2 regions of the Mesorhizobium sp. B1-1-5 genome follow, and region 2 is predicted to be linked to the other one. Evidence: riboswitches for the same ligand, from Rfam matches in the RefSeq annotation. Region 2 holds a riboswitch; the other holds the start of a gene.
The links. Region 2 has a riboswitch for S-adenosylmethionine ahead of FJ980_RS06260 (O-succinylhomoserine sulfhydrylase). Riboswitches for the same ligand answer to the same signal wherever they lie in the genome.
Positions count from the first base shown of each region.

Region 1: linked by a shared signal. The riboswitch ahead of FJ980_RS09030 (homoserine O-acetyltransferase) and the one ahead of FJ980_RS06260 (O-succinylhomoserine sulfhydrylase) in region 2 are both predicted to bind S-adenosylmethionine.

Region 1 is NZ_VFWS01000017.1:24,114-39,529, reverse strand. Features, by position in the region: gene FJ980_RS09060 (aldo/keto reductase) at 1-867, opposite strand, end outside; gene FJ980_RS09055 (gamma-glutamylcyclotransferase) at 1,080-1,601, opposite strand; gene FJ980_RS09050 (DUF2125 domain-containing protein) at 1,719-2,717, shown strand; gene FJ980_RS09045 (sugar kinase) at 2,807-3,739, shown strand; gene FJ980_RS09040 (prephenate/arogenate dehydrogenase family protein) at 4,087-5,022, opposite strand; gene hisC (histidinol-phosphate transaminase) at 5,029-6,132, opposite strand; SAM riboswitch at 6,279-6,356, shown strand; gene FJ980_RS09030 (homoserine O-acetyltransferase) at 6,453-7,622, shown strand; gene metW (methionine biosynthesis protein MetW) at 7,681-8,295, shown strand; gene FJ980_RS09020 (Stf0 family sulfotransferase) at 8,244-9,047, shown strand; gene FJ980_RS09015 (glycosyltransferase family A protein) at 9,145-10,137, shown strand; gene FJ980_RS09010 (DUF1330 domain-containing protein) at 10,070-10,477, opposite strand; gene FJ980_RS09005 (glycosyltransferase family A protein) at 10,808-11,737, shown strand; gene FJ980_RS09000 (DUF1194 domain-containing protein) at 11,754-12,554, opposite strand; gene FJ980_RS08995 (ABC transporter ATP-binding protein/permease) at 12,608-14,437, opposite strand; gene FJ980_RS08990 (methyltransferase domain-containing protein) at 14,552-15,328, opposite strand.
Region 2 is NZ_VFWS01000010.1:52,206-67,621, reverse strand. Features, by position in the region: gene mmsA (multiple monosaccharide ABC transporter ATP-binding protein) at 1-1,173, shown strand, start outside; gene mmsB (multiple monosaccharide ABC transporter permease) at 1,170-2,465, shown strand; gene araD1 (AraD1 family protein) at 2,669-3,661, shown strand; gene FJ980_RS06265 (2'-deoxycytidine 5'-triphosphate deaminase) at 3,700-4,794, opposite strand; SAM riboswitch at 4,911-4,988, shown strand; gene FJ980_RS06260 (O-succinylhomoserine sulfhydrylase) at 5,045-6,235, shown strand; gene FJ980_RS06255 (ceramide glucosyltransferase) at 6,317-7,462, opposite strand; gene apaG (Co2+/Mg2+ efflux protein ApaG) at 7,804-8,196, shown strand; gene FJ980_RS06245 (Hsp33 family molecular chaperone) at 8,389-9,417, opposite strand; gene argF (ornithine carbamoyltransferase) at 9,542-10,453, opposite strand; gene FJ980_RS06235 (aspartate aminotransferase family protein) at 10,470-11,669, opposite strand; gene FJ980_RS06230 (GcrA family cell cycle regulator) at 12,027-12,545, shown strand; gene FJ980_RS06225 (magnesium and cobalt transport protein CorA) at 12,681-13,685, opposite strand; gene phoU (phosphate signaling complex protein PhoU) at 13,772-14,494, opposite strand; gene FJ980_RS06215 (ATP-binding protein) at 14,603-15,416, opposite strand, start outside.

The sequences.
Region 1 (15,416 bases), on a different contig from region 2:
GGCCGGCGTGGTGGCGCTGGCGATCGGCGCGGTGACGCCCGGCCGCGCGATGATCCAGGCCAGCGCCACTTCGGCTTGCTTGGCCGAATGGCGCTCGGCCACGGCATCCAGCGCGGAAAGGATGCGCATGCCACGCTCGTTGAGATATTCGGCGACGTCTTCGCCGCGCGCGCTCTGGCCAAGATCGGCCTTGCCGCGGTACTTGCCGCTCAAAAATCCCTTGGCGAGGCTGAAATAGGTGATGACGCCGATATCCTCTGCCTTGCAGAGGTCGAGCAGCGGTCCGTCGAGCGACGAGCGGTCGTACAAATTGTATTCGGGCTGCAGCACCTCGTAGCGTGGCAGGCTGCGCAAGCTGGCGACGTCGAGCGCGGCGCGCAGCTGGCCGGCATCGAGATTGGAGCAGCCGGGATAGCGGATCTTGCCCTTTTCGAGCAGGCGCTGATAGGCGCCGAGCGTTTCCTCGTAAGGCGTGGCCGGATCCGGCCAGTGCGACAGATAGAGGTCGATTACATCGGTTTGCAGCCGCTTCAGTGAAGCGTCGACCGCCTTTTCGATATAGGCAGCGGAGAGGTCGCGCTTGCCCTGGCCCATGTCGGAGCCGACCTTGGTGATGACCACGACCTTATCGCGGTTGCCGCGGCTCTTCATCCAATTGCCGATGATGGTTTCCGATTCGCCGCCCTTGTTGCCGGGAACCCAGCGCGAATAGGCATCGGCCGTATCGACGGCGTTGAAGCCGGCAGCGACGAACCGGTCGAGCAGGTCGAAGGAGGTCTTCTCGTCGGCGGTCCAGCCGAAGACGTTGCCGCCCAGGACCAGCGGCGCGATGGAAAGGTCGGTACGACCGAGACGACGTTTCTGCAAGACTGATCTCCGTGATGCTGGAACGGGCCTGACGCCCAAGGATGCGATGCCGCTAAGCTAGGTCGTGCCCGGGCGAGGTCAAAGGCATGGTTTTGTTTTTTGATCGGACCAGAGCAATTCCAGCAAAAGTGCGCCGCGGTTTTGCGTCCGGAATTGCGTAAAAACAAAGAGATAGAGCATTGGAGGCGAAATTATTTCGCCGAAAATGCGCTTCACGAAGACGCGACCCGACGGCCCACCTCCTCCAGCCAGTGATCGCGGATGCCGAGCGCCTCGAGGTGATCGAGCGTGCTCAAGACATAGTCCTCGTTCCGCCCGGATTGGCCGACGGCGCCGCGAACGATCCTCGCCGCATGATCGGCATCGAGCGCGCCGGCATATTGCTCGTGCCGGCGGTCGACGATGTAGGCGACCGCCTCGACCGAGCCGCCGCCATCCAGCCGGACATCGAGAATGCGTTCGAGATAGACGCTGGTGACCAGCTCGCGCTCGCGCAGATAGGAAAGCACCTCGTCGCGCAGATTGCCGGGAACACGGTAAGCGAGGCCGACGCAGGAGCCTCCCCGGTCGAGGCCGAGCACCAGGCCCGGCCGTCCGCGCGTGCCGCGATGCACGAAGGAATAGACGCAAAGCGAGCGGCGATAGCCGTAAAGCCGGGCGCGGCGCGTCTCGACATGGGCAAATCCGGGCCGCCAGATCAGCGACCCATAGCCAAAAACCCAAAAATCGCCCATATCGCCAAGCCTGATCGCATTCGAGTGAACGACACCGCACCGCCAAGGTGCTTCTTCTGGCCCCCGCTGTTTGCGTATTGGTAAATGCCCGCTCGCCGGGTTAACGAGAGCCGCAGCATGACGTCAAGTGACGAGCGATCGCCCAAACTTCGCCGCCGGCTGTTCTGGCTTGCGGCGTTCATCCTCGTGCTGTTCGCCATTTACAGCGGCGGCTGGTTCTATCTCGCCGACAGGCTCAAGACCGAGGCCGATCAGGCGGTGGCGAGACTGGGCAGCAAAGGGATCGCAGCCGGCTGCGCCAACCTCGCCGTCAGTGGCTACCCAATGAGCTTCACGGTCTCCTGCGACAACATCGCCTATGAAGACGACGCCCGGAAGGTCGCCGCCTCCACCGGAAGCTTCAACGCCGTCGCCGGGATCGCCGGACCCTTGTCGCCGGTCGCCGACCTGCGCGGGCCGCTGAGAACGATGGCGCCCGGCATGCCGCCGCTCTGGATCGACTGGGACCGGTTGCAGGCCAATGTCAAAGTGTGGTGGCCGTTGCCAAGGAGCGTTTCCCTGCAGGCTGAAGGCCTGAACGGTCAGACCGATCCGCAGGACGACACGGATCCGATGCAATTGTTCAGCGCCGGCAAGGCGGCCGGCCAATTGCAGCCGGCCGGCCAGGACATCAACTATGTCGGCGGCTTCGGCGACCTGGAGATCAACGCGGATGCCATCGACGGACGCGTGCTGCCGGCGCTTGACGGCAGTGGCGACGTGACGCTGAAGAACGGCGTGGCGCTGATCGCAGCGCCCCCGAAGAGCCTGCGCGGCCAGTCGATCGAGATCGCTAAGCTCGACCTGTCGTCGGGTACGGCGCGCATCACCGTGTCCGGACCGGTCTCCGTCGACGCGGAAGGGCTGGTCGACGGCGACCTGACGATCAAGCTCAAGGACCCGAAAGCGGTGGCATCTATCCTTGCCGGCGCGATTCCCGAGCATAAAAGCGAAATCGAGCAGGGTTTTTCTGCCATTGCCATGCTTGGCAAGGAACCCTCCTTGCCGCTCAAGATCGTCAAGGGCAAGGCCTCGCTGGGCTTCATCCCGCTCGGCAAGATCAAGCCGCTTGAATAGAGCATGGTCCCGAACCGAAGGTCAGCGTAGCAAAAAGTGGGAACCGGTTTTCGGGTGAGACCATGCCGACTGAGAAGAGTAACGCAACGATGCCGCAGCCGGTCAGAGTGCTCAGCGTCGGCGCCTTCACCCTCGACACGATCCTTCGCGTCGAAACGCTGCCCGCGCATCAAGGCAAGTTCATCGCCAGCGACGGCGTCCAGATCGCTTCCGGCATGGCGACAAGCGCCGCCTGCGCCGCTCGGCGTCTCGGCGCGGAAGTCTCGCTATGGGCGAGCGCGGGCGACGATCCGGTCGGCGACCAGCTTATCGCCGACATTCAGGCCGAAGGTATCGACTGCAGCCTCATCCGTCGCGTCGCCGGCGCGCGATCGGCGCTGGCCGCGATCCTGGTGGACGCGCATGGCGAGCGCGTCATCGTCCCCTTCTACGATAAAAAGGCGCAAGCCGATCCCGAGGCCCTGCCGCTTGCCGACCTCTCCGGCTTTGACGCCGTGCTGGTGGATGTCCGCTGGCCGGGCGCCGCGGCGCTGGCTTTGGGCGCGGCCAGATCGACCGGCCGCCCGGCGATCCTCGACGCCGACACTGCGCCCGTCGAGGTGCTGGAGCGGCTCTTGCCCTTGGCCTCGCACATCGTCGCTTCCGAACCGGCTGCGCGCATCGTCTGCGGCCACGCGCTCGACCCCGAAAGCGCCTGCGCCGACCTCGCCTCGCGCACCGACGCCTTTGTCGCGGTGACCGGCGGCGCCGCCGGAACCTGGTGGCATGATCGGGCGACCGGGCGCATGCGCCATGTCGAGACGCCGAAGGTCAAGGCGATTGATACGCTCGCCGCCGGCGACGTCTTCCACGGCGCCTTCGCCGTCGGCCTCGCCGAGGCGATGCCCGTGGAAGAGGCCCTGCGCTTTGCCAGCGCCGCCGCGGCGCTCAAATGCCTGCGCTTCGGCGGCCGCCTCGGCGCGCCGGATCGGGCCGAGACGCTGGCGATGATGGCGGCGCACTGGCCGCCAGCCCAGGGCTAGAACGCAAGATTATCTCGGCCATTTCCGCGAAATCGGCACAAACGCCGGGGATTGGCTAAAGCCCCTCAACCTCGTCATTCCAGGGCGGAGCAGCCGCGAAGCGGCGTCGCGGAGACCCTGGAATCCATTCCGCGACCTGAGCCGTGGATGCAACGGAGCAGAATTCTGCACCGCAGCAGCGCTCGGAAGTCACGGAATGGATCCTCGGGTCTGCGCGCGTCGCTTCGCTCCTTGCTCCGCCTGTGGATGACGATCGCGACGGGTGTTTCGGCCAATCTTCAACGCATGCACCTGTCAAGGCTGGCCGAGCGGCAGGTCAAATCCACGCCGGCCAACCAGGGAAAAGCCTAGGGCTTGGCCGGGTGCTCGACCGCCTGGCGACCAAAATCCGGCACATCAATATCCTGGCCGGCCTCGATGATCGAGCGGCGGATGGCGCGGGTGCGGGTGAAGAGGTCGAACAGCTTCTCGCCGTCGCCCCAGCGGATCGCCCGCTGCAGCGAGGCCAGATCCTCCGAGAACCGCGCCAGCATCTCCAGGATCGCATCCTTGTTGTGCAGGCACACGTCGCGCCACATGGTCGGGTCGGAGGCGGCAAGACGGGTGAAGTCGCGGAAACCGGAAGCGGAATATTTGATGACTTCGCTCTTGGTCACCGCTTCCAGATCGTCCGCCGTGCCGACGATGTTGTAGGCGATGATATGCGGCAGATGCGACACGATCGCGAGCGTCATGTCGTGGTGCTGCGGGTCCATCGTGTCGATGTTGGAGCCGCAGCGCCGCCAGAATTCCGAAAGCGTATCGAGCGCGGCGGGATCGGTGCCCGGCAGCGGCGTGAAGATGCACCAGCGATTCTCGAAGAGATCGGCAAAGCCGGCATCGGGTCCGGACTTTTCCGTGCCGGCCAGCGGATGTCCGGGGATGAAATGCACGCCTTCCGGCACATGCGGCTGCATTTGCGCGATGACGGAGGCTTTGGTCGAGCCGACATCGGTGAGGATGGCGCCCTTTTTCAGCGCCGGCGCGATCTCGGCCGCGACCTCGCCGGACGAGCCGACCGGAACCGAGACGATGACGAGATCGGCGTCAAGCACCGCTTGGCTGGCGTCGGTGCTGTAGGAATCGCCAAGGCCAAGCTCCTCGGCGCGCCTCAGCGTCGATGCGCTGCGCGTCGCGATGGCGATATGGCGGGCCAGCCCTTCGCGGCGGATGACGCGGGCGAGCGACGACCCGATAAGGCCGATGCCGACCAGAGCTATTTTCTCGAACATCGGTGATGCCATGGCGTTCTAGCTTTTCAGGAAGGTCTTGAGCGCATCGATGACGCCGCGATTGGCTTCCTCGGTGCCGACGCTCATGCGCAGCGCGTTGGGGAAGCCATAGCCGGTGACGCTGCGCAGGATATAGCCGCGCGCGCTCAGATATTCGTCCGCGGCCGCTGCCGAATGCTTCTTGTCGTCGGGAAAATGGATCAGCACGAAATTGCCGACGCTGGGCGTGACGCGCAGGCCGAGCCCGGTCAGCTCGGCGCTGAGCCAGGCCAGCCATTTCTCGTTATGCGCCACGCTGCGCTCGATATGGGCGCGGTCGCGGATAGCGGCGATACCGGCCTCGATCGCTGTGGCGTTGACGTTGAAGGGGCCGCGAATGCGGTTGATCGCATTGACGATATGCGCCGGCCCATACATCCAGCCGATACGCGCGCCGCCAAGCCCGAGCTTGGAGAAGGTGCGGGTCATCACCACGTTTTCGGAACTGCCTGCCAGCTCGATGCCGGCCTCGTAGTCGTTGCGCCGCACATATTCGGCATAGGCCGCGTCGAGCACCAGGAGCACGTTCTTCGGCAAGGCCGTGTGCAGCCGGCGCACTTCCTGGAACGGCACATAGGTGCCGGTCGGATTGTTAGGGTTGGCGAGGAAAACGATCCGCGTCGCCGGCGTTACCGCGGCCAAAATCGCGTCGATGTCGGCGCGCTCCTCGGTTTCCTTCACCGCTACCGGCTTGGCGCCAGCCGCCTGGATATAGATTTTGTAGACCATGAAGGCGTGCTCGGTGAACACGGCCTCGTCGCCTGGCGCGAGATAGCTCTGCGCCAGCAGCCCCAGGATCTCGTCGGAGCCGTTGGAGCAGATGATGTTGGCCGGGTTCAGCCCGTGCACCTCGGCGATCGCCTCGCGCAGCCGGCGGGCAGAGCCGTCCGGATAGACATCGAGCTTCGCCGCCACCTCGCGCGCCGCCTCGATCGCCTTCGGCGAGGGCCCGAGGGGGTTTTCGTTCGCCGACAGCTTGTAGACTTTCGTCACGCCGGCCGGCGCGGTGCTTTTTCCCGGCACATAGGCCTCGATGTCCATGATGCCCGCGCGGGGCGTCGGACGGGGCTGATCCTGCTTCATGTCACAAATCCGTCGAGAAGGCCTTCAAGGCCGCAGCGGAAATACAGGCCACGGGCTGGAATGTCGAGTGGCGGCGCCTGGCACCCGCATCCGGTCGCGAGGGGGCCACCCGTTGACGAAGCGCGGCGCTGGTCCTAGAAGGATTGCCAGACTCCCGTGGTGATTTGGCCGGTCGGCTTGCAGCCACGTTAAACAACTCGCTAAAGGGCCGTTTGCAACCTGTAACCGGCTTTGCGACGGCAATGCCGGTTTTTTGTTGTCCGCTGCCGGCCGGACACCGCGTCGGGACGAGACCGATGCGGGACAGGATGAGGACGGACATGGCCGCTCAGCGCGCTGCAAGAACCAACGACGAGGCCGACCATCCATCGAGCCCGGTGCTGCAGTTCGGCCCCGACAAGCCGCTGAAGCTCGACGCCGGCACCTTTCTTGCGCCTTTCCGGATCGCCTACCAGACCTACGGCACGCTCAACGACGCGCGTTCAAACGCCATCCTCGTCTGCCACGCGCTGACCGGCGACCAGCATGTCGCCAACACCAATCCGGTGACCGGCAAGCCGGGCTGGTGGGAGGTGCTGATCGGTCCCGGCAAGATCATCGACACCAACCGTTTCTTCGTCATCTGCTCCAACGTCGTCGGCGGCTGCCTCGGCTCGACTGGTCCGGCCTCCACCAATCCGACGACCGGCAAGCCCTACGGGCTCGACCTGCCGATCATCACCATCCGCGACATGGTGCGCGCGCAGACGATGCTGGTCGATCATTTCGGCATCGAGAAGCTGTTTTGCGTGCTTGGCGGCTCGATGGGCGGCATGCAGGTTCTTGAATGGGCGGCGAGCCATTCGGAGCGCGTGTTCTGCGTCCTGCCCATCGCCACCGGCGCTCGCCATTCCTCACAGAACATCGCCTTTCATGAAGTCGGTCGACAGGCCGTCATGGCCGATCCGGAGTGGCATGGCGGCAAATATCTCGATTTCGGCAAGCGGCCGGAAAAAGGGCTCGCCGTCGCGCGCATGGCCGCTCACATCACCTACCTTTCGGAAGCCGCGCTCCACCGCAAGTTCGGCCGCAATTTGCAAGACCGCGAGGCACTGACCTTCGGCTTCGACGCCGATTTTCAAATTGAAAGCTATCTGCGCCATCAAGGCATGACTTTCGTCGACCGCTTCGACGCCAATTCCTACCTCTATCTGACCCGCGCGATGGACTATTTCGACCTTGCCGCCGATCACGGTGGGCGCCTCGCCGACGCCTTCGCCGGCACCAAGACGCGTTTTTGCCTGGTCTCCTTCACCAGCGACTGGCTGTTCCCGACCGAGGAGAGCCGATCGATCGTGCATGCCTTGAACGCGGCGGGCGCTTCCGTCTCCTTCGTCGAGATCGAGACCGATCGCGGCCACGATGCCTTCCTGCTCGACGAGCCGGAACTGTTCGCGGCCATCAACGGCTTCATCGCCTCCGCCGCCCGCGCCAGGGGGCTCAGCCTATGACCCCGACAAGTCGCGGACCTTTCGGACCGGGATCATGCGCCATGCAGGAGGCGAAGCCATGAGCGTCAATCGCGCCCAGCGTGTCGACCTCGAGGTCGTCACCGATCTCATCCCGGCCAATTCGCGCGTGCTCGATGTCGGCTCGGGCGACGGACTGCTTCTGGAACTCCTGCAGGAGACCAAGCAGGTCGACGGCCGCGGGCTGGAACTGTCGCAGCGCGGCGTCAACGAATGCGTGGCGCGCGGCCTTTCCGTCGTCCAGGGCGATGCCGACAAGGACCTCGAATTCTATCCCGACAAGGGCTTCGACTTCGTCGTGCTCTCACAGACCCTCCAGGCGACCCGCAACCCGAAGCTGGTGCTCGACGAGTTGCTTCGGATCGGCAACCGCGCCATTGTCTCCTTCCCCAATTTCGGCCACTGGCGCGTGCGCTTCTCGCTGCTGGTCAAGGGCAGGATGCCGGTCACCAAGGACCTGCCCTACTCCTGGTATGACACGCCCAACATCCATTTCTGCACCATCCGCGATTTCGTCAACCTGTGCGAGGAGCTTGGCGCGACCGTCGAGAAGGCGACCGCACTCGACGCCAACGGCCAGAAGATCGGCCTGTCGATGCCCTGGTGGTTCTGGAATTTTTTTGGTCAGCAGGCGGTGTTTTTGTTGAGGCGATGACGGAAATGCGTTTCTTTCGTCGGTCGCCGGCAGTGGTGGAAATCCCTCCGAACATTCGTTCTGAAATACGGGCGGGAATTCTCGTTTGCACATCGCCGCGCAGCGGTAGCAATCATCTTGCAGGTTTGATGGCTTCCGCCGGGCTGGGCCATCCGCTGGAATGGTTCGGCGGGCGACGTCTGCTAGAGCTGCCGGATTATCCGCGAGATCCCCGCGCCCAGCTTCTGCGTGCGCTGACACAGGGGCGGTCCTCTACCGGCGTCTACGCAATCAAGCTCTTTGCGAGCCAGTTCGCACAACTTGCCAAGAAGGTGAAGCTGCCAGCCAGCCTTCCGAATTTGAGTTATGTGCGGTTAACACGTGACGATCTGCTCGGCCAGGCGATCTCATGGGCACGTGCGCGTCAAACCCGCGAATTCCGATCCACCGAGATCAGTCATCTGCCGCCACGCTATAACGGCCGGGCAATCGTGGAGTCTCTGGATAAAATTCTGATGGAGAACCTCGCATGGGATGCTTGGTTCGCGAAGAACGGCCTGCTCTGCCTTTCCCTGACCTACGAGCAGATTCAGCGCGATCCGGCAGACAGCCTGACGAAACTCGCGCAGCTGGTGGATGTGGAACCCAACTGGGAAACCGACCTGCGATCGGGTCTCGAAATCCAGCGCGATGCAATCAATAAAGAATGGCGAAAGCGTTTCCTGTCCGAATATGCCGACCCGTCCAGCTTCCGATACCGAATGATAAGATAGCTTAACTGACAAATTCGCAGCGCATAATTGCATCCCGATCGTTTGACAGCATGCCGTCACGGCTATAGCCACTGGTTTGATTAACCGGTGTGCCGCGATGGCTGGACATCCCACCTATTCTATCGTCTTGGAGATGGAGAATGCCAAATCCATCGACTGGGACGAGATTGGCCTTGGCCTGAAGGCCTTGGCGCGCGAGATCGCCCAGGCTTCCGCTACCGGATTTTCGAAGCCGAAGGTCATAATCTCGCATGGCGGCGTCGAAACTGACGCAGTCTCACTGCGAAGCAGCATTGGAGCTGAAGCGCCACAACTGGAGCAGGTTGCCGATCTGGCCTTCGCGTCGTGCCCTGGCGGCAGATATTACGACCTCAAGAACAACGGCATTCCCTCGTGCGAAGGGAGCGTCCTTGTTTTTCTCGATTCCGATACAGTTCCGGAAAGGAACTGGCTCTCAACTCTACTGAAACCCTTCGTCGACCAGCCTGAAACCATCTGTGTGAATGGACACACCTATCTTTCATACGACGACTTCTTCTCGCGAACTTTCGCGTTGATCTGGTTTTTCCCGATGGCTGAGGGAGACGAGAGATTCGCCTCGAAGCGTGCTCTCAACGCCAACAACATCGCCTTCCGGCACGACTGGATATCCAGTCACCCATTTCCAGCCCACAACGGCTTTAAGGTCTCGTGCACGTTGCTGATGCACCAGCTTTGGAGCGAAGGCCACAAGATAGTCAACGTGGACGCACGCGTTCACCACTACTCGCCGCGGGGCTGGGGGTTCTTCTTTTGGCGCGCGCTGGTAACCGGCAGGGACGCCGATCGAAAATTCGTCGAGCTTCATGCACCTGGCAGAGCTCAGCGTATCGTCAAATCCTTCACGCGCTGGGGGACTATGTCTTGGCGCACGATCCGGCGAGTGACAGGCCATGCGCGGCAGACCGGCATGCCGTTCTGGCAAATCCCGTTTGCTGTCATTGTCGGACTGGCGTTCTATACGCTGGCGTTTTTCGGCCATTTCAGCCTGGCGGCCGGCCTTGTTCGCGACGAGGTCGAAATGGTGCCGGACCATATCGGGCACAGCTAACGTCAATCTTTTCCCGCTGGCCAAGCACATCCGTAGCATTGTGCGGATGCTCGACGCCGTCGACGAAGATCACGTCGGACTGCGAGTTCTCGGTGCGCAGCGAAAGGATCGCCTGATAGGCCGGTGAATTGTACCAGTCCCGCACATGCTGCCTGCCGGGGAATTCGATGACGATCAGGTGCCCGGGCCAGCTGTTCTCGACGACCTCGACGTCGCCGCCATGGACGACGAACCGCCCGCCGAACGGCGCCAGGGTGGCGTCTATCGTCTCGAGATATTCGACTATCCAGGGCCCCGGGGTGACTTGGCGCATATGGGCAACGGCGTAAGCGGTCGTGATCCTGCTCCTTGATGAAACAAAGCCGATCGCTCGGCTTCTTGGAGATCACCATGCGGGAACCAGGTAATTCGGTCGATTACCTCAGACGTCATCGGGACAAAGCCGCCCGTTGGTTCGTGTTGGCGGGCCGCCGAACTAACAGGAAGGCCAGTTGTGTTGCCATCAGACCGCAATGTTGCGGAAAAACCGCCAATTTCGGCATTTCTGGGCCGGCCTGGCGTGACACAAAGGTGGCTTTTCTGTAGCGTCGGCCGCAAATCAGAGGTGGACACGAAGATAGCCGTCAGACCTATCCGACAAACGCCAGATCCGACCGGTGGTGGCAGCTCGATGCCGAACCAAGAGGTTCCGCTGATCTCAGTGATCACGCCGACCCACAACCGCCGCAGCCAGGTCGTGCGCGCGGTGGAAAGCGTTCTGGCGCAGACACTTACCCGCTTCGAGCACATTGTGGTAGACGACGGTTCGACCGACGGGACGGCCGCCGCGCTCGCCGAAATCCGCGACCCGAGGCTGATTTATGTCGGCGCCAAATGGCGCGGCGCCAATGCCGCGCGCAATGCGGGCATCGAGCGCGCGCGGGCGCCGGTCGTGACGTTCCTCGATTCGGACGACGTCTATCTGCCCGACCGGCTGGAACGAACACTGGCGCGCTTCGACGGGAACCCCTCGCTCGAAGTCCTCATCAGCTCGTTCGTATCGCTGAAGGGCGGCCGCAGCACCAAATGCATCAATCGCGACGCCTTCCTCGACAAAAGCACGCTGCAGCGCGCCCTGGTCTCGCAGACCATCTTCATTGCCGGCTCGGCGATCACCGCAAGACACGAGTCGCTGCTCGCGATCGGCGGCTATGACAGCGACATCACGCGCATGCAGGATCGCGAATTGCTGCTGCGCTTTGCCCAACGCGGCGGCGCCTTGCTGTCCGAGGACATCGACTGGAAGAAGTACAATTCGGAGAATTCGATCTCCGGTCGCCGCGATGGCTATGTCGAGGCCTATGCCAGTCTGATCGACAAGCATCCTTATATCGCCGACCGCTATCCCGACGTTCCGCCTTACATGATAGCGCGCCAGATCATCGCCGATATCCTCAAGGGCAGGTTGCCGCAGGCGTTTTCGGGCTATCATGCCAACCGGTCGTCCAAGTCGCTCGGCTACTCGCCCGCCGAACTCTTGCGCGGCTATGTCGTCGGCCGCCGCTGGCGGCGCGACTGCTACGACGAGTTCCGTGCCAAATACGGCGCCCGGGCGGTCTGAGAAAACCGCAAGACGGCTATCTGTCGAGTTCCGGAAAATAAGGATCGGAAAACCGCTGCCGCAAGCGCTCGCCAAGCAGGCAATCGACCGGCGTCGCATCCTCGACATGGAAGGATCTGGCGTCCGTCAGGCCGCTGACTTCCTGGACCAGCTTGCGGCGGACGGCGGTCGAGAATTCGGACGCCGCGTAGATCGGCAGCACGAACGAACCGGCTCCCCCGGTCACGCAGTCGGCGTAGTAGCGGTCGAGACGGGCGACACTCGGCGACGGACTGATCAGTATGGGTAGGCCGTTGATGACGATACCGCTGGCAACGGCGGCATCGCGGATTACCGTGACGGGCAGCCCGCTATTGTTGGGCCCGTCTCCCGATATGTCGATGACGCGGCGTGGCGCCGAAAAGCCGGTTCTCTCCAGGAGCCCCGCGCCGAAGCCGAGGGCGCCCGAGATCGAGGTGCCGCGGAAGCTGCGGAACGGCCGCGTGGCGATCTTGTCGGCGAAGGCATGGGCGCTGTCCTCCCCGTCGATGATCTGCCAGGCGATGGCCCCGTCCTCGCGCACGACGCCCGCCCATTCGAAATAGGCGAGCGCAATGCGGCCATGTGGACCCGAGCGTACGGCGTTGATGAAGTCGGGGTGGCGCAGCGCGTCGACATAGCCGGCGCGCTGCAGGGCGAGTTCACGCTGGTCCATCGACTGCGAGATGTCGACGGCAAGCACAAGTTCCACGTCCACCGGCGCGCCTTTGCCCGGCATGGGCAATGGCGCCGCCTCGGCGCAGGCAAGGCACACAAGCAGGCCGAGCATCGCAAGCATGGCAGCCTCGAACGACCCGGCGGATTTTCCCGGCGATCGCGGCGAAAATAAAGCTATTTCTTCCCGTGACGGGCAGCGATGGGTGGCGGCTCGATCGCGCCGGCGCGGACACGGGCCGGCTTCAAAGCCGGTGCGCCGGTATCCTTCACGATATTCAGCGCGCGCGGGAAGAACTGAGTGTTGTGCTGGCCCCGCCCGATATTGATGATCGCGGTTTCGGGCAGGCGCTTCTGCAGCATGGACAGCACCCGCCGCAACGTCGGTCCGTCGAACGCATCCAGGGCTTCGTCGATGATCACCCATTTCGGCTTGCGCAAGGCGAGCCTGGCGAAAGCCAGCGCCCGTTGTTCGTCATCGCCGAGCTCGCGTTCCCACCGCCTGGGACGGTCAAGGGTGGTTGCCAGTGGATCGAGGCCGACCTCGCCAAGCACGGCCGCGATCTCGGCATCGCTGGCCGGGGCCTTGCCGTTCGGATGATCGAGCACCTCGCGCAGCGTGCCGGCCGGGAAATAGGGCACGCGCGGCACGAAGATGGGGGCCTCGCCGGCCGGCAGGCCGATCCGGCCGCTCCCCCATGGCCACAGGCCGGCAATGGCGCGGAAGAACAATGTCTTGCCGGCGCCCGGCTCGCCGGTGATCATGACGCGCTCGCCGGCGTGGATTTCGACATCCGTATGGGCAAGCTTGGTGCAGCCTTCCGGCGAAGCCACCTGAAGCATGTCGAAGGTCAGGCTGCCATTGGCGTTTTCGCCGAACTGGATGTGTTTTTCGGTATCATGCAGCGCGTCGGTTTCGGTGAGCGCGATGCGGAAATCGGCCACGCGCATCAGCGTCGCGCGCCAGTCGGCTATGCTGCCGATGTTGTTGATGAACCAGCGCAGGGACGAATGAACCTGGTTGAAGGCGCCGACCGCCATCATCAACCCGCCGAATGAGATGTCGCCCGAGAAATAGACCGGCGAAGCCACCAGGATGGGCGCCACGACGGTTATCCAGCCATAGGTGTCGGTCACCCAGGACAGGTTGATCTGGGCGGTGAAGATGCGCCGCATGGCGCCCAGCACCGTGCCGAGATCGAGCTCGAGCCGGCGTCTGGCGTCGGGCTCGCCATGATAGAGCGCGATCGCATCGACATTCTCGTTGACCCGCACCATGGAGGAGCGCAGCTCCGCCTCGCGGGTGTAGCGCTCGCTGTTGAGGCCGATCAGCGGACGCCCGACCAGCCAGCTCAGCCACGACGCGATGCCGGCATAGAGGAACGCGGCCCAGACCATGTAGCCCGGTATCTCCAGCGAATAGCCGCCGACATGGAACATGAAGCCGGAAGACAGCTCCCACAGCACGCCGATGAAGGAGACCAGCAGGATGAAGGACTGCAGCAGGCCGACGCCAAGATCCGTCGACAGATCCGACAAGTGAGCGGCGTCCTGCTGCATGCGCTGGTCGGGATTGACGCCGATGGCGCCGGCATTGGCCAGCCGGAAGGCCCGCGCCGGGCGCATCCATTGGTCGATCAGGTCGAGCGTCAGCGCCTCGCGCAGCCTCAGACGGATCATCTGGTTGAGCCAGGTCTGGCCGATATTGAGCACCAGAAGCCCGCCGGCGATCATCGCAAAGACCAGAAGCTGGTGCAGGAAACCCGTCATGTCGCGCCGGGCCAGCGCATCGTAGAAAGGCTGGTTCCAGCGATTGAGCAGGACCTGTCCGATCGAGGTTGCGACGATGACTGCGACGATGCCGGTGGAGATCCCGGCAAGTTGCCTGCGCACCGGCGACGACTTCAGCCCCAGCTTGATCGTCGCCACCTGGTCGGCGAGGCTGCTCGCCTCCACCGAGACAACGGGTTTCTGCGGCTCCGGCTTTCTATCGGTCTGGTCGTCCATGAAGGATATTCCTGGTTTCCGCTGCGGTCATGAACACCGCGCCGAGCGAGCATGCCTTAGATCGGGCATGCCTCAGATAGGGTGACGATTGCCGCGCGATGCAAGGCGCGGCGATCACGAACGCGTCACTTGGCCAGGCGCGGCGTCAGCCGCACGCCGGCCAAGCCGCGTTGCGCCCTGCGGCGAGAAGACCGGCACGAAGACGCGGCGAGAGGCACGCTGCGCGACCGGCACACCCTGATAGAGCCGCTTCTGCGCCTCGACGACGATGACGCCGGAAAAGATCGGCCAGAACCGCCGGCCGGCCTTCTCCAGCACATTGTGGAAGCGCATCATGAAACGCCGCGGCGACGGCGGGAAGAACAGCGCATCGCTCCATGTCGCCGGGGTGAAATTCGCCTCGCGCAGCAGCTCGGTCAACTGGCCGCGCGAGAACGGCCGGCCATTGCCGAAGGGCGTGTGCTCGAACCGCGCCCAGACGCCGCGCCGGTTGGGCACGACGATGACCACGCGCCCGGCCGGCGACAGCACCCGCCAGATCTCGTTCAGCGTCTCGCGCGGATTTTCGGCATGTTCGAGCGAATGCACCAGCAGCACGCGGTCGATGCAGGAATCGACCAGCGGCAGCTCCTCGTCGAAGACCAGCGCCGTCGCCGTCGGCCCCGACACTGGCCACACCACCGCGCCTTGCGTTGCCGGCATGAAGGCGAAGACGCGCTCGGCATCGGTGCCGAAGCGTTCCAGCCATGGCAGCGCATAGCCGAGGCCGACCAGCCGCTCATTGGGAACGGTCGCCCATACGGTCGACAGCGCCATGGTGATCGAATGCTCGGCCAGGCGCCCGAGCGTGGTCGAATAGAAGGAACGCAGGTCGACGATATCCGAATGCATGCGCGCGACGGTAGCTGTGAAGGGGCCCAAGTTCAACAAAGGCGGAAAGTTCAACAGAGGCGCCGAGTTCAACAAACCCGGATGACAT
Region 2 (15,416 bases):
GAGACGCGTACCGGCGCCCTGCTGAAGAAGGTCGGGCTCAAGGAAGACCCCAAGACGCTCATCACCAATATCGGCGTCGGCAAGCAGCAGCTGGTCGAGATCGCCAAGGCGCTGAGCAAGGAAGTAAAGCTCCTGATCCTCGACGAGCCGACGGCCTCGCTCAGCGAGAAGGACAGCCAGGCGCTGCTCGACCTTCTGCTCGAGTTCAAGCGCCAGGGCATGACCTCGATCCTGATCTCGCACAAGCTCAACGAGGTGAACCGCGTCGCCGACAAGGTGACGGTGATCCGCGACGGACGCACCATCGAGACCTTGCCGAGGAAGGACATCTCGGAAGACCGCATCATCACCTCGATGGTCGGCCGCTCGCTCGACGACCGCTACCCGCCGCGCGAGCCGAAGATCGGCGACGTCATCTTCGAGGTGAAGGACTGGTCGGTCTACCACCCGATCCATGCCGACCGGCAGGTGATCAAGAACATCAACCTCAATGTGCGCAGGGGCGAAGTTGTCGGCATCGCCGGGCTGATGGGCGCCGGCCGGACCGAATTCGCGATGAGCCTTTTCGGGCGCTCCTACGGCCGGCACATCACCGGAGAGGTGTCGCTGCGTGGCAAGCCTATCGACCTCTCATCAGTGAGCAAGGCGGTGGCAAGCGGCATCGCCTATGTCACCGAGGACCGCAAGACCTACGGCCTCAATCTGATCGACCACATCAAGCACAACGTGACCTTGGCCAACCTGTCCGGCGTTTCCAGCCGCGGCGTCATCGACGACATGCGCGAGATGAGCGTCGCCAACGACTACCGCAAGAAGACCAACATCCGCGCCTCCAGCGTCTACCAGCTGACCGGCAACCTCTCGGGCGGCAACCAGCAGAAGGTCGTGCTGTCGAAATGGCTGTTCGCCGATCCGGAGGTTTTGATCCTCGACGAGCCGACCCGCGGCATTGACGTCGGCGCGAAGTACGAAATCTATACGATCATCGCGCGCCTTGCCGCCGAGGGCAAAGCGATCATCGTCATCTCGTCGGAAATGCCCGAGCTGCTCGGTATCTCCGACCGTATCTATGTGATGAACGAAGGGCGTATAGTCGGCGAAATGGCTGCAAGCGACGCAAGCCAGGAAAAAATCATGCGCGCCATCGTTCGCGGAGAAGGAAAAGCATCATGAGCACAGAAAGCGCTCCCGCGCCGCAAAGCGGCCTCGCCGAGGACGTCAAGCAGCAGGGCCCGCGCGTCGCCGTCTCGGCGCTGACGACGAACCTGCGCGAATACGGCCTGATCATCGCGCTGATCGTCATCATGCTGTTCTTCCAGTACACGACGTCGGGAACGCTGTTCAAACCGGTGAATCTCAGCAACCTGGTGCAGCAGAACTCGTTCATCATCGTGATGGCGCTCGGCATGCTCCTGGTGATCGTCTCCGGCTATATCGACCTCAGCGTCGGCTCGGTCGCCGGCTTCATCGGCGCGCTGGCGGCGATGATGATGGTGATCTGGCCGCTCGGGATATTCTCGAATCCGCTGGTGGTCTCGATCGTCTGCCTGTTCGTCGGCGCCCTGATCGGCGCGGCGCAAGGCTACTGGATCGCCTATCACAAGATACCGAGCTTCATCGTGACATTGGCGGGCATGCTGATCTTCCGCGGCATCTGCCAGGCGCTGCTCGGGGGCGGCTCCTCGGTCGGCCCGTTGCCCGACAGCTTCAAGGCGCTGAGCTCCGGCTTCATCCCGGATGTGATCGGCCCGCTGACGCTGGTCCCGCCGACGGTCAATGCCGCCGGCAAGACGATCGTCGGCAGCGGACTGACGCTGCATATGACGACGGTCGTGCTCGGCCTCGTCGCGGTGCTCGCCTACGCCTATTTCGGCTTCAGGACGCGGCGCAAGCGCGAGCGGCATGGCTATGAGGCGGAGCCCTTCCCGCTGTTCGTCGTCAAGACGCTGGTTGGCGGCGCGCTGGCGCTGTTCCTGGTCTTCCAGTTCGCCAGCTACAGGGGCCTGCCGGTCGTGCTGCTGGTGATGGGCGTGCTGATCTCACTGTTCGTCTTCGTCACCAAGCGCATGACCATCGGCCGCCGCATCTACGCCATGGGCGGCAACGCCAAGGCCGCACAGCTTTCGGGCATCAACACCGAAAGGCTGACCCTGATGGTCTTCATCAATATGGGCGTGCTGTCGGCACTGGGCGGCCTGATCATCGCGGCGCGCCTCGGCCAGGCCGTGCCGGCGGCGGGTCTCGGCAGCGAGCTCGACGTCATTGCGGCCGTCTTCATCGGCGGCGCCTCGGCAATGGGCGGCGTCGGACAGGTGATCGGCGCCGTCGTCGGCGGCTTCATCATGGGCGTGATGAACAACGGCATGTCGATCATGGGCGTCAATGTCGACTGGCAGCAGGTGGTGAAAGGCCTGGTGCTGCTCGGCGCCGTCATCTTCGACGTCTACAACAAGAACAAGGCCTGAAGACCTGAAGCGGACTTAAGAAGGCATACGGGTTTCAGATCGCGAAGCTGCCGGCAACCCGTCGGCGCCAAGAAGTCCAGGCAAGGACCGGGCTCGCGAGCGCAATCCGGACGAAGAATTTCAACCGTGGCGCGGATTTCTCCGCGCCGCGCCGGTCAAGGTTTGCCCGCGGGCAGCCAGGCAAGATGAGAGAGGGTTCAAACATGCTGATCTCCCAGATTCTCGACGACGCCGAGACGATCCGCGTCGTCGCCCGCAATGGCGGCGGCAAGACCAGGGTCATCAACGGCGCGCGCAGCGTCTATTCGCTGGCGATGGAGGCCGCGCGGACGGGCACGGGCCTCGAAGCATTGATCGAGCGCAAGGGCTATGGCGAGACGGTCGATCTCGACGCCGCCTACAAGAGGGGCAGGCTGGTCTCGCCGATCAACCATCCGGATCCCGCGCATCTGCATCTCACCGGCACGGGGCTGACGCATCTCGGTTCCGCGGCGACGCGCGATTCCATGCACAAGAAGCTCAGTGACGGCGAAGAACAGCTCACCGATTCTATGAAGATGTTCCGCATGGGGCTCGAAGGCGGCAAGCCCGCCAAGGGACAGGTCGGCGTGCAGCCGGAATGGTTCTACAAGGGCAACGGCACGATGGCGGTGGCCCCCGGCGCTCCCCTGATGTCGCCTGCCTTCGCGCAGGACGGCGGCGAGGAGCCGGAGATCGCGGGCATCTATGTCATCGGCGATGACGGCGCGCCGTTCCGCGTCGGCTTCACGCTGTCGAACGAGTTTTCCGATCACGTGACCGAGCGGGTGAACTATCTGTTCCTCGCCCATTCCAAGCTGCGCAACGCCTCGTTTGGCCCCGAAATCCTGATCGGCGACCTGCCGGCCGACATCCGCGGCGCATCGCGCATCTGGCGCGACGGCAAGCTGCTCTGGGAAAAGCCGTTCCTGTCGGGCGAAGCGAACATGTCGCACACCATCGCCAATCTCGAGCACCACCATTTCAAATATTCGGCCTTCCGCCAGCCGGGCGATGTGCATGTGCATATGTTCGGCACCGCGACATTGTCCTTCGCCGATGGTATCAGGACCGAGGCTGGCGATACTTTCGAAATCGAGGCGCAGGATTTCGGCCTGCCGCTGCGCAATCCGCTGGAGATCGAAAAGCCGGTCAAGGTGGCGGTGAAGGCGCTGTGAGGTAGGGTGATCTCCCCACGAGGGGGAGATCAGCAGCTTCAGCGCGCTGCGCGAAAATGCTTGGAGAGCTTCAGGCCCTGCGCCTGATAGTTCGAGCCGAGTTCGGTGCCGTAAAGCGCCTGCGGGCGCTTCAGCATATGCTCGTAGACGAGACGGCCGACGATCTGGCCGTGGTCGAGGATAAAAGGCACCTCGTGGCTGCGCACTTCGAGCACGGCGCGGCTGCCGCTGCCGCCGGCGGCGGAGTGGCCGAAGCCCGGATCGAAGAAGCCGGCATAATGGACGCGGAACTCGCCGACCAGCGGATCGAAGGGTGTCATCTCGGCGGCATAGAGCGGCGGCACATGCACAGCTTCTCGGCTGACCAGGATATAGAATTCGTCCGGATCGAGCACCAGTTCGCCGGCGCCGCTCTTGTAGATCGGCTCCCAGAAATCGACGACATCCTGCGCGGCACGCTTGTCGACGTCGACCAGGCCGGTGTGGTGCTTGCCGCGGTAGCCGACGAGGCCGTCCTTGTCGCCGTCAAGATCGATGGAGAGCGCGATGCCGCCGCCTGAAATATTGGGCGGCTCGGTGGCGACCAGCATCTCGGCGCGGTGAAGGTCGCGCAGCTCGCTTTCCGAGAGCACCGCGTTGCCGGTGCGGAAGCGGATCTGCGACAGCCGCGAGCCGGCGCGCACGACGATCGGGAAGGTGCGCGGGCTGACTTCGAGATAGAGCGGCCCGCGATAGCCGGCGGCGATCTTGTCGAACTCGTGGCCACGATCGGTCATGACGCGTGTGAAGATGTCGAGGCGGCCGGTCGAGCTCTTCGGATTGGCCGAGGCGGATACGTTCGCCGGCAGCGCCAGGCTCTCGAGCAGCGGCACGATATAGACGCAGCCGGTTTCCAGCACCGCGCCCTCGGCAAGGCTGATCTCGTGCAGCTTCAGCCGCTCGAGCTTGTCGACGACCCGATGATCCGGACCCGGCAGGAACGAGGCACGCACGCGAAACGCTTTGTCGCCGAGCCTGAGATCGAGGCTGGCCGGCTGGATCTGGTCGGCGTCCAGCGCGCGCGGCGACTTCAGCGCCTTCGCCTCGAACAGCGCTGCGATGTCCTGATCCGGAAGAATGCCTGTTTGCCGCAAAGGCTGGCTCCGTTCACAAGGCCGGGCTAGGATCTAAGCAGGCTCTTGCCGCCCGGCTGGTACAAACCTCTTAATGAAGCCGGCAATTGACGCAAGCGCGGCGCGGGTCTAAAGGGTCGTTATCCCGTGGTGATTTGGCCGGTCGGCTTGCAGCCACGTTAAACAAGTCGCTAAAGGACCGTCGAGCCGCAAGGCTATATGGACCGGTTGCGACTTCGCGGCCGGTTTTTTTGTGTCTGAAAGCAGGGCTATGAGCACCAAGAAGCGCAACTGGAAACCTCAGACGGCACTCGTGCATGGCGGAACGTTGCGTTCCGGCTTCGGCGAGACATCGGAGGCGATGTATCTCACCCAAGGCTATGTCTACGAGACCGCGCAAGCGGCGGAAGCCCGCTTCAAGGGTGAGGAGCCGGGCTTCATCTATTCGCGCTACGCCAACCCGACCGTCGACATGTTCGAAAAGCGCATGTGCGCGCTGGAAGGCGCCGAGGATGCCCGCGCCACCGCTTCCGGCATGGCCGCGGTAACCGCCGCGCTGCTCTGCAGCGCCAAGGCCGGAGATCATATCGTCGCGGCGCGCGCCCTGTTCGGCTCCTGTCGCTGGGTGGTCGAGACGCTGGCGCCGCGCTACAGCATCGAGGCGACGCTGGTCGACGGCACCGACATCGCCAATTGGGAAAAGGCGATAAGGCCGAACACCAAGCTATTCTTCCTGGAAAGCCCGACCAACCCGACGCTGGAGGTGGTCGATATCGCCGCGGTCGCCAAGCTCGCCAATTCGATCGGCGCCAGGCTGATCGTCGACAATGTCTTCGCCACGCCGCTGCAGCAGAAGCCCTTGCTGCTCGGCGCCCATATCGTCGTCTATTCGGCGACCAAGCACATAGACGGCCAGGGCCGCTGCCTCGGCGGCGTCATCCTGTCGGACAAGAAGTGGATCGACGAGAACCTGCACGACTATTTCCGCCACACCGGTCCCAGCCTGTCGCCCTTCAACGCCTGGACGCTGCTCAAAGGCCTGGAGACGCTGCCGCTGCGCGTGCGCCAGCAGACCGAGAGCGCCGGCAAGATCGCCGACTTCCTTGCCGGCCGACCGGAGATCGCCCGTGTCATCTATCCGGGTCGCGCCGATCATCCGCAAGCGGATATCGTCAAGAAGCAGATGTCGGGAGGCTCGACGCTGATCTGCCTCGACGTCAAGGGCGGCAAGCAGGCGGCCTTTGCCTTCCAGAACGCGCTCGACATCGTGCTGATCTCGAACAATCTCGGTGACGCCAAGAGCCTGATCACCCATCCGGCGACGACGACACACAAGAACCTGAGCGACGAGGCCCGCGCCGAGCTCGGCATCGGTCCAGGCACGCTGAGGCTCTCCGTCGGCCTGGAGGACACCGATGATCTGCTGGAAGACGTCGAACAGGCGCTGAAGGCAGCAAAATAGAAGGCTGAGAACGCCGCGGCCGGAACCTTCAGAGCCGCAATTCCGGACGGAAAACCGTTTCACACTTTTCCTGGAATTGCTCTAGGCGAGCTCCTCCAGCTCGGTCATCGCCTTGGTGCGGATGGTCATGGCGTTGCCGCGCCATTCGACGGCGCCGCCGAACCAGGCGCGCGCCCAGATGGCCGGCAGCAGGGCATCGCGCACGATCATCGCGGTGACGCTGCGCGGCGACAGGTACCAGCCCTTCGCAAAGGCTAGCAGCCATTCCGGCAGGTAGGCGATCGCCAGCACGCCCAAGGCCGTCGTGGGCAGGCTGACGCCGGCGCTTGCCGCCGCAATCAGCGCCAGCAGCAGCGGCACCGCAGCACCAGTCAGGATCTCCGGTGCGAAGAACAGCGGAAAGGTCACCCGGCGCAGCCGCGCCCAGCGCGCTTGGCGCGACCAGATCTCGGCGAAGCTGCGCAGTCCAAGCGGCTGCTCGAATGGCGAGGCGACGAGGTTGACGTTGAGCCCCAGGCCGTTGACCAGCTTGGTGGCCGCTGCGTCCTCGGCGATCTCGGCGGCCAAGGCCTGGATGCCGCCATTGGCGTCGAGCATCGGCTTGTTCCACAGCATGCTCTTGCCCTGGGCGAAGCCAAGGCCAAGCGCCTCCCCGGCATATTGCCAGCGCGCCTGCAGCGTGTTGAGGAAGGCACATTCGACCTCGGCCCAAAACCCGTCCGGCCGCGAGCCGATCGGCGTCGAACAGACGAGGCCGGTATCCGGCCGCCATGCCGCCATCAGGTGCTGGACATAGTCTCTCGGCATCAGCACGTTGGAATCGGCGAGGATCACCCAATCGTGTCCCGCCGCCTGCCAGCCCTTGACGCAGTTGTTGAGCTTGGGATTGGCGCTGACGCGATCGTCGCCGATCAGCAGCCGCGCAGGAATTTTGGGGTGGCGCGCGATCGCCGCGTCGATCAGCTTGACCACCGGGTCTTCGGCATGCGCGACGCAGAAGATCAGCTCGTAGCGCGGCCAATCGAGCGAAAAGGCGCGCTGCAAGGTCTCCGGCGTGAACGGCTCGACGCCACGCGACGGCACGATGATGGAGACCGGTGGCCGCGCACTGGAGGGCGGCGCCATGACATGCCGCCGCTTCAGCCGCGACGAGGCGAGCAGGATGCTGGCGAGATTGAAGGAAAGAAGCGCTGACGAAGCCAGGCCGGCTGCGATAGTCAGTTCCATCGAGATCTGGTCACTCCCGATGGAGAGTTTCACCGTTTCACGCAAACGGCGACCCACTCCATCTCCTTGTTTTCACGCGATTCCGGACGGAAGGCTACGGCGAAGGCGCCGAGCCTAACCGCTCGCGCTTTTCCTGGAATTGCTTTAGGCCGCACGCGACCGTTTCAACTGTTACAGAGCGTCCGAGTCGCCCGGCATGTTTGTGCACACCAACATTGTCATGTGTCACTTAAATGACATTGTTTTTCGGCACCTGCGCTTACAAGGCTGACAGGATGGTCGGCGCTGCGTATCAAGAGCGGAGCGTGACATATGTTCCGCGGCGGCAACCGGAGTGGCCCATGTATCGCGCAGTGACGCGCAACATCGAAGTGCTGGTCAGGCCCTTCTATCTGGAGGACCGCTCCGATCCGTCCGAGAACCGCTATGTCTGGGGTTATCAGGTGACGATCGACAACCGCTCCGACGAGTTCGTGCAGCTTGTGTCGCGCTACTGGCACATCACCGACGGCCAGGGCCGGGTCGAGGAGGTGCGCGGCGCCGGCGTCGTCGGCGACCAGCCGGAACTCAATCCCGGCGACAGCTACCAGTACACCTCGGGCTGCCCGCTCTCGACGCCATCAGGCATCATGGTCGGCCATTACACGATGCGCAACGGCCGCGGCGAGACGTTCGATATCGCCATTCCGGCTTTCTCGCTCGATATGCCGGGGACAAGGCGCACGGTGAATTAGCGTTTTTCTGCCGTCTCTATACGGGGAGAAATGCCCGGCAGGGCAATGAGGGGCGGCGCCGGGCTTCCGAGATTTTCCTTGAGGCGGACAACAGCTTCGCTACGGCGGACGCTATCACGGCCAACGTTGGCGCCGCCCCTCATCCGCCCTTTGGGCACCTTCTCCCCGTGGAACGGGGAGAAGGAAGAGCGCTTACTTCGCGAATTCAGCCGGGTCGAAGTCGTATTGGGTCGAGCAGAACTCGCAGGCGACATGGATGCCGCCCTCTTCGGTCGAGTCCTTGATCTCCTCAGCCGAAAAGCCTTCGAGAATGCCGCGGATCTTGTCGCGCGAGCAGGAGCACTGGTCGGCGACAGGGACGCCGCGGAAAACGCGCACGCCGTGTTCGTGGAACAGCCGGTAGAGCAATCGCTCGGCGCCCACCGTCGGGTCGATCAACTCGGTCGGCTCGATCGTGCCGAGCAGCGCCAGCAACTCCTGCCAGGAATTGTCGGCCGGCTGGTCCGCGACGTCACGCGGATCGCCGTCGCCGCCGGAAATATCGGGAACGCGCATGCGCTCCGGCGATTGCGGCAGGAATTGCGCCAGAATGCCACCGGCGCGCCACTGCTCGCGCGCGCCGGCCGGGCCGGGCGTGACCAGCTTGGCGACCGACATCTTGATATCGGTCGGGATCTGCTCCGACTGCCGGAAATAGGTGCGCGCGGCGTCCTCGAGCGAGGTGCCGTCGAGCTGGACGATGCCTTGGTAGCGCTGCGTATGCGGGCCCTGGTCGATCGTCAAGGCCAAGACGCCGTCGCCGAGCAGCGTCTGCTGCGAGGTCTCGCCGGCGGCGGTCAGCGCCTGCAGCCGGTCGGCATCGAAGCGCGCATAGGCGCGCAGCGCATGCGGCGTGGTGAAATCGGCCACCAGCATGTCGACCGGACCGTCGGTGCGGGTCTGCAGGATGAACTTGCCTTCGAACTTCAACGAGGTGCCGAGCAGCACGGTGAGCACGCAGGCTTCCGCCAGCAGGCGGGCGACGGGCTCAGGGTAATCGTGGCGGCTCAGAATAGCGTCGAGCATCGGCCCGAGCTGCACGGTGCGGCCGCGCACATCGAGCGGCGCGACCTCATAAGGCACGACATGATCGTCGCCGGCGAAGCCGAATTCACCGAGTTGGGGTTTATGCTCAGCCAAGGTCTGGGTTTCCAACATGACAATACTCCGGGGCGCAGCCATGCCGCCCGGTGAGCCGCATGCGTCGAAGCGCGTTCAATTTACGTGATGGCCCGCAAATAGGCATCACATGTCCCCAGATCAAGTTGAGCCCGATCGGGCCGGAAGCGGTCAGGTCCAGCCCTTCTCACGCGCCCAGACACCAGGCCAGCACAGCCTTCTGGGCGTGCAGCCGGTTCTCGGCCTCGTCGAAGACCACCGAATGCGGCCCGTCGATCACCTCATCGGTGACCTCCTCGCCGCGATGCGCCGGCAGGCAGTGCATGAACAATGCATCGGGCTTGGCCTTTGCCATCAGCGCCGCATTGACCTGATAGGGCAGGAAGACGTTGTGGCCGCGGGCGCGATGCTCCTGGCCCATGGAGACCCAGCTGTCGGTGACGACGCAGTCGGCCTTGTCGACGGCTTCCTCGGCAGACCTGGAAAACCGAACCTTGCCGCCATTGGCCTTCGACCAGTCGACATATTTCCCGAAAGGCTCGCTGCCTTCCGGCACCGCGACATTGAGGTTGAAGCTAAAGCGCGCCGAGGCCTCCAGGAGCGAATGCAGCACATTGTTGCCGTCGCCGGTCCAGGCGAAAGTCTTGCCGGACACCGGACCGCGATGCTCCTCAAAGGTCATGATGTCGGCCATGAGCTGGCAGGGATGCGTGTCGTCGGTCAGCCCGTTGATGACCGGAACGGTGGCGTTCTCGGTGAGCTCCAGCAGCCGGTCGTGCGAGGTGGTGCGGATCATGATGGCGTCGACATAGCGCGACAGCACTTTCGCCGTGTCGGCGATCGTCTCCGAACGGCCGAGCTGCATCTCGGTGCCGGTCAGCATGATGGTCTCGCCGCCGAGCTGGCGCATGCCGACATCGAAGGACACGCGCGTGCGCGTCGACGGCTTATCGAAGATCATGGCCAGCACCTTGCCATCGAGCGGTTTTGAACGCTCACCCGCCTTGAGCCTGGTCTTTCGCGCCACCGCGTCGTCCAGCATGATGCGCAGGTCGCCCGCGGAAACGGCGGACAGATCGGTGAAGTGGCGAACACTCATCGGCAGGTTCCAGAAATTATTTGGCGGCTTCGGCGGCAATCGCGTCGGTCAGGCGCTTGGCGCCGCCGCGAATGCGCTCCAGCGCCTCGCCGATCTCCTCGTCGGTGACGGTGAGCGGCGGCAGGAGGCGGATGACGTTGTCGCCCGCCGGCACGGCAAGCAGGTGCTGGTCGCGCAGCGCCATGTTCACCTTGGCGTTGGGCATGGCGCATTTCAGGCCGAGCATAAGGCCGGTTCCCCTGATTCCCTCGATGACGTCGGGGAATTCATCGGCCACCGCCGCAAGGCCCTGCTTCAGAAGCAGCGCCTTGCGCTGCACGTCCTCGAGGAAGCCGTCGGCCAGCACCACGTCGAGCACGGCGTTGCCGACGGCCATCGCCAGCGGATTGCCGCCGAAGGTGGTGCCGTGCACGCCGGCCGTCATGCCGGTCGCCGCCTCGTCGGTGGCAAGGCAGGCGCCCATCGGGAAGCCGCCGCCGATGCCCTTGGCGATCGCCATCAGATCGGGGGTGACGCCTGACCATTCATGCGCGAACAGCTTGCCGGTGCGACCGATGCCGCACTGGACCTCGTCGAAGATCAAAAGCAGGCCGTGCTTGTCGCAGAGTTGCCGCAGCCGCTTCAGCGATTGCGTCGGCACCGGGCGTATGCCGCCCTCGCCTTGCACCGGCTCGATCAGGATCGCTGCGGTCTCCGGCGTGATCGCCTTCTCAGCGGCGTCGATGTCGTCGAAAGCCACCTGGTCGAATCCCTCGACCTTCGGGCCGAAGCCTTCGAGATATTTATACTGGCCGCCGGCGGCGATCGTCGCCAGCGTGCGGCCGTGAAAGGCACCCTCGAAGGTGATGATGCGGAAACGCTCGGGATGGGCCTTGACGAATTGATAGCGCCTGGCCGTCTTGATGGCGCATTCCAGCGCCTCGGCACCGGAATTGGTGAAGAACACCTTGTCTGCAAAGGTCGCCTCAGCCAGCCGCTCGCCCAGCCGGCGCTGTTCCGGGATCTCATAGAGGTTGGAGACGTGCCACAGCTTGGCAGCCTGCTCGGTGAGCGCCGCGACCAGATGCGGATGGCTGTGGCCCAGCGAATTCACCGCGATGCCGCCGGCGAAGTCGAGATATCGCTCGCCCTTGTCGGTGACCAGCCAGGTCCCCTCACCGCGGTCGAAAGCCAGGGGTGCGCGAGCAAAGGTCTCGTAAAGCGCCGAACCGCTCATTATATGCGTCTCCGGAACCGGAAATCAAAAAAGCCGCCAATGCGGCGGCCTTTGCGGCTTATCATGGTTTTCGGCCATGAAGTCAACGAAAACGTCGCGCACAAGCGCGTGGCAAGCCCCTGACGCCACGCCGGCTCATAAGTAGGCCGGCAAGTTGGGGAAAACCGAAAAAACCGAATCATGTTGCCCTGGGGACTCTTGTCACCGAGTCAGCGCATAAGGTATTTGTAGTCGAGAAATAACTAGATTTCGTGCGGCGGACCTAATCACCCGGTATATGTGGTGTTGTTTGCCCGGCGAGAGCCGGGGGCGGGAAAGGATTCTGACTGCCGCACGCCTCAGCAGGAGCGCGGTCTCATGAACTGGACTGACGAGCGAGTCGAACTTCTCAGGAAATTGTGGTCGGAGGGTCTGAGCGCCAGCCAGATCGCCGCACAGCTCGGCGGGGTGAGCCGCAACGCCGTCATCGGCAAGGTGCATCGCCTGAAGCTGTCGGGCCGCGGCCGCGCAACGGCCGCTCCGGCGCGCCAGAAGAAGGCGACGCAAGGCGCCTCGATGCAGAAATCGGTGACCCGCGCCGCAAGTGCCACGCGTCACGTGACCACCACCATCGGCGCCACCGCGCTGCAGGTGCAGTTCGACGCCGAGCCGGTCGCGCGCCACTATATCCGACCGGTCGAGAACGTGGTCGTGCCTATCTCGCGGCATCTGCAGCTCGTCGAGCTGACCGAACGCACCTGCAAATGGCCGAACGGCGATCCGCTGTCGGAAGACTTCAACTTCTGCGGCAACGACGCCGCCGAAACGGGACCCTACTGCAAGTATCATTCCCGGGTGGCGTTTCAGCCGGCCGGGGAGCGGCGCAGGGCACGCTGAGCGAATAGCGAATAGCGAATAGCGAATAGCGAATAGCGAATAGAACTGGATTGAGTTTCGCGAAAAGGGCAACTTATTTCCCCTACTCGCTACTCCCTATTCGCTACTCGCTCCCTACTCCCCTACTCCCTCCCTTCACAGCCATCCATTCTTCTTGAACCGCCAGTACAGGAACGCGCAGATGAGCGCGATCGCCACCAAGACGGCCGGATAGCCGTATTCCATCTTCAGTTCCGGCATGTCGGAGAAGTTCATGCCGTAGATGCCGGCGAAGGCCGTGGGCACCGCCAGGATGGCGGCCCATGAGGCGAGCTTCTTGGATATTGCGGTTTCCTGGCTCTGCCCGACCAGCAGACTGGCTTCGAAAGCGAAGGCCAGAACCTCGCGCAGGGAGTCGATTTTTTCCTGCACGGTGCGGATGTGGTCGGTCACGTCGCGAAACAGCGGATGCATGGCGGCATGTATCTGCGGCAGGTCGGCGCTGGTCAGCCGACGGCAGACCTCGACCAGCGGCAGCGCCGCATTGCGCAGCCGCAGCAGATCGCGGCGCAGCATGTAAAGCCGCTCGATATCGGAACCGGTCATCGGCTTCAGAAGCACCTTGTCCTCGATCGCCTCGACCTCGTCCTCGATCTGCTCCAGCACCGGCATGTAGTTGTCGACGATGAAGTCGAGGATGGCGTAGAGGACGAAATCCTCGCCTTTGGCGAGCGAATGCGGGCAGCTCTCCCAGTGCTGGCGCACGGCGGCGTAAGAGGTCGACGGGCCGTGCCGGACGCTGACGATGTAGCCGGCGCCGACGAACAGATGCGTCTCGCCGAAAGTGACACGGCCGTCGATCAATTGCGCGGTGCGGGCAACGATGAAAAGCGCGTCGCCATATTGCTCGATCTTCGGGCGCGCATGCGGATGCTCGGCATCCTCGATCGCCAAATCATGCAGGTGGAATTGCGCCTGCACCCGGAGCAGCAGGTTGCGATCAGGCTCGAGCAGGCCGATCCAGACGACATGGCCGGGTTTTGCCGCCCATTCGCCGGCCTGTTCGATGGCGATGTCGGCAATGCGCTTGCCGCCCGAATAGACGCTGGATGCAATGATGCCCGACGTTGGGGCCGGGGTCAGGTTTCGAACTTGTTCCATCGCAAACCTCCCGAGACGCGACTGACAAAATCGCTGTCCCTGGAGGAGCTTATCCTAAATCAGGAAGCCATTCGAGAGGCGGCGGTTCACTTAGCCGGCACCGTGCCGGAAAGCACGACCTTGTCGGTCCTGTCGCCCTTCGGCCGGTCGGTCGGCATCTGGTCGCCTGTGACGATGTAATAGATCGTCTCGGCGATATTGGTCGCGTGGTCACCGATGCGCTCGATGTTCTTGGCGCAGAACAGAAGATGCGTGCAGGGTGTGATGTTGCGCGGATCTTCCATCATGTAGGTCAAGAGCTCGCGGAACAGCGAGGTGTACATGGCGTCGATCTGGTCGTCCCGGTCGCGCACGAGGCCAATCCTCTCGACCGAGCGCGAGGCGTAGACGTCGAGCACTTCCTTGAGCTGCGTCAGCGCCAGATTGGCAAGCGCCTCGATACCGCGGAAAAGGCTATTCGGCTGGCGGCCGTCCACCGAGGCCACGCGCTTGGCGACGTTCTTGCCCAAGTCGCCGACACGCTCGATATCGGCCGAGATACGGATCGCGCCGACGATCTCGCGAAGATCCGTCGCCATCGGCTGGCGCCTGGCGATTATGATGATGGCCTTGTCGTCGACCTCGCGCTGTCCTTCGTCGAGGACGAGATCGTCCTGGATGACCTTCTGCGCGAGGCCATGGTCGACATTAACCAGGGCCGCGACCGCCTGTTCGACCATGCGCTCGGCATGGCCGCCCATTGCGGCGATGCGCTTCGACAGGAACTTCAGCTCTTCATCATAGGCACTGGCGATATGAACGGACTGCATGGATATGCCTTCCCGGTTTGTGCCGGCTGGTGCGTTCCCTCAATCCGTCGCTGATACGTGAACCGCATGACAGAAAGAAGAAAATCCCGGTTGGTAACCGATATACGATCAGCGAGCCGGCAAATGAACCGTGAACGCCGCGCCCTTGCCGACTTCCGACTTGATCGACAATCTTGCGTTGTGACGGGTCAATATATGCTTGACGATCGAAAGGCCAAGCCCGGTGCCTTTCTGGGCGCGGCTGTTTTCGAGGTCGACGCGGTAGAAGCGCTCGGTGATGCGCGGGATGTGTTCTTCGGCAATGCCCGGACCATAATCCCTTATCGTGACGTCGAAGCCCGGCTGCTGGCCATCCTCGCCTCCGGCGATCGATACGGTGACACGCCCGCCTGCCTGGCCGTATTTGCAGGCATTCTCCAGGAGATTCTCGAAAACCTGGAATAGTTCGTCGCGATCGCCGGGAACGACGAGCGGTGCGTTGGCGAACTCCCGCTCGATGACGACGCCGTTCTCACCGGCCAGCGGCCCGAGCGAATCGATGACGCTGTCGATCGTCTGGCGAAGATCGACCTCGGTGCCGGGACCCAGATAGGGCTTCATCTCCAACCGCGACAGCGAGAGCAGATCGTCAATCAGGCGGGCCATGCGGCCGGTCTGGTTCTGCATGATCTGCAGGAACTGGTCGCGCGCCGCCGGATCGTTGCGGGCCGGCCCGCGCAGCGTCTCGATGAAGCCGGCGATCGAGGCAAGCGGCGTGCGCAGCTCATGGCTGGCATTGGCGATGAAGTCGGCTCGCATGCGATCGATACGACGCGTCTCGCTTTGATCCTTGAACACCAGCACGTAAAGGCCGGTGGCATGGCCGACCGTGGACGCGCTGACCCGATATGTGCGTTCCACCGGCAGCTTTTCGGTGTAGTCG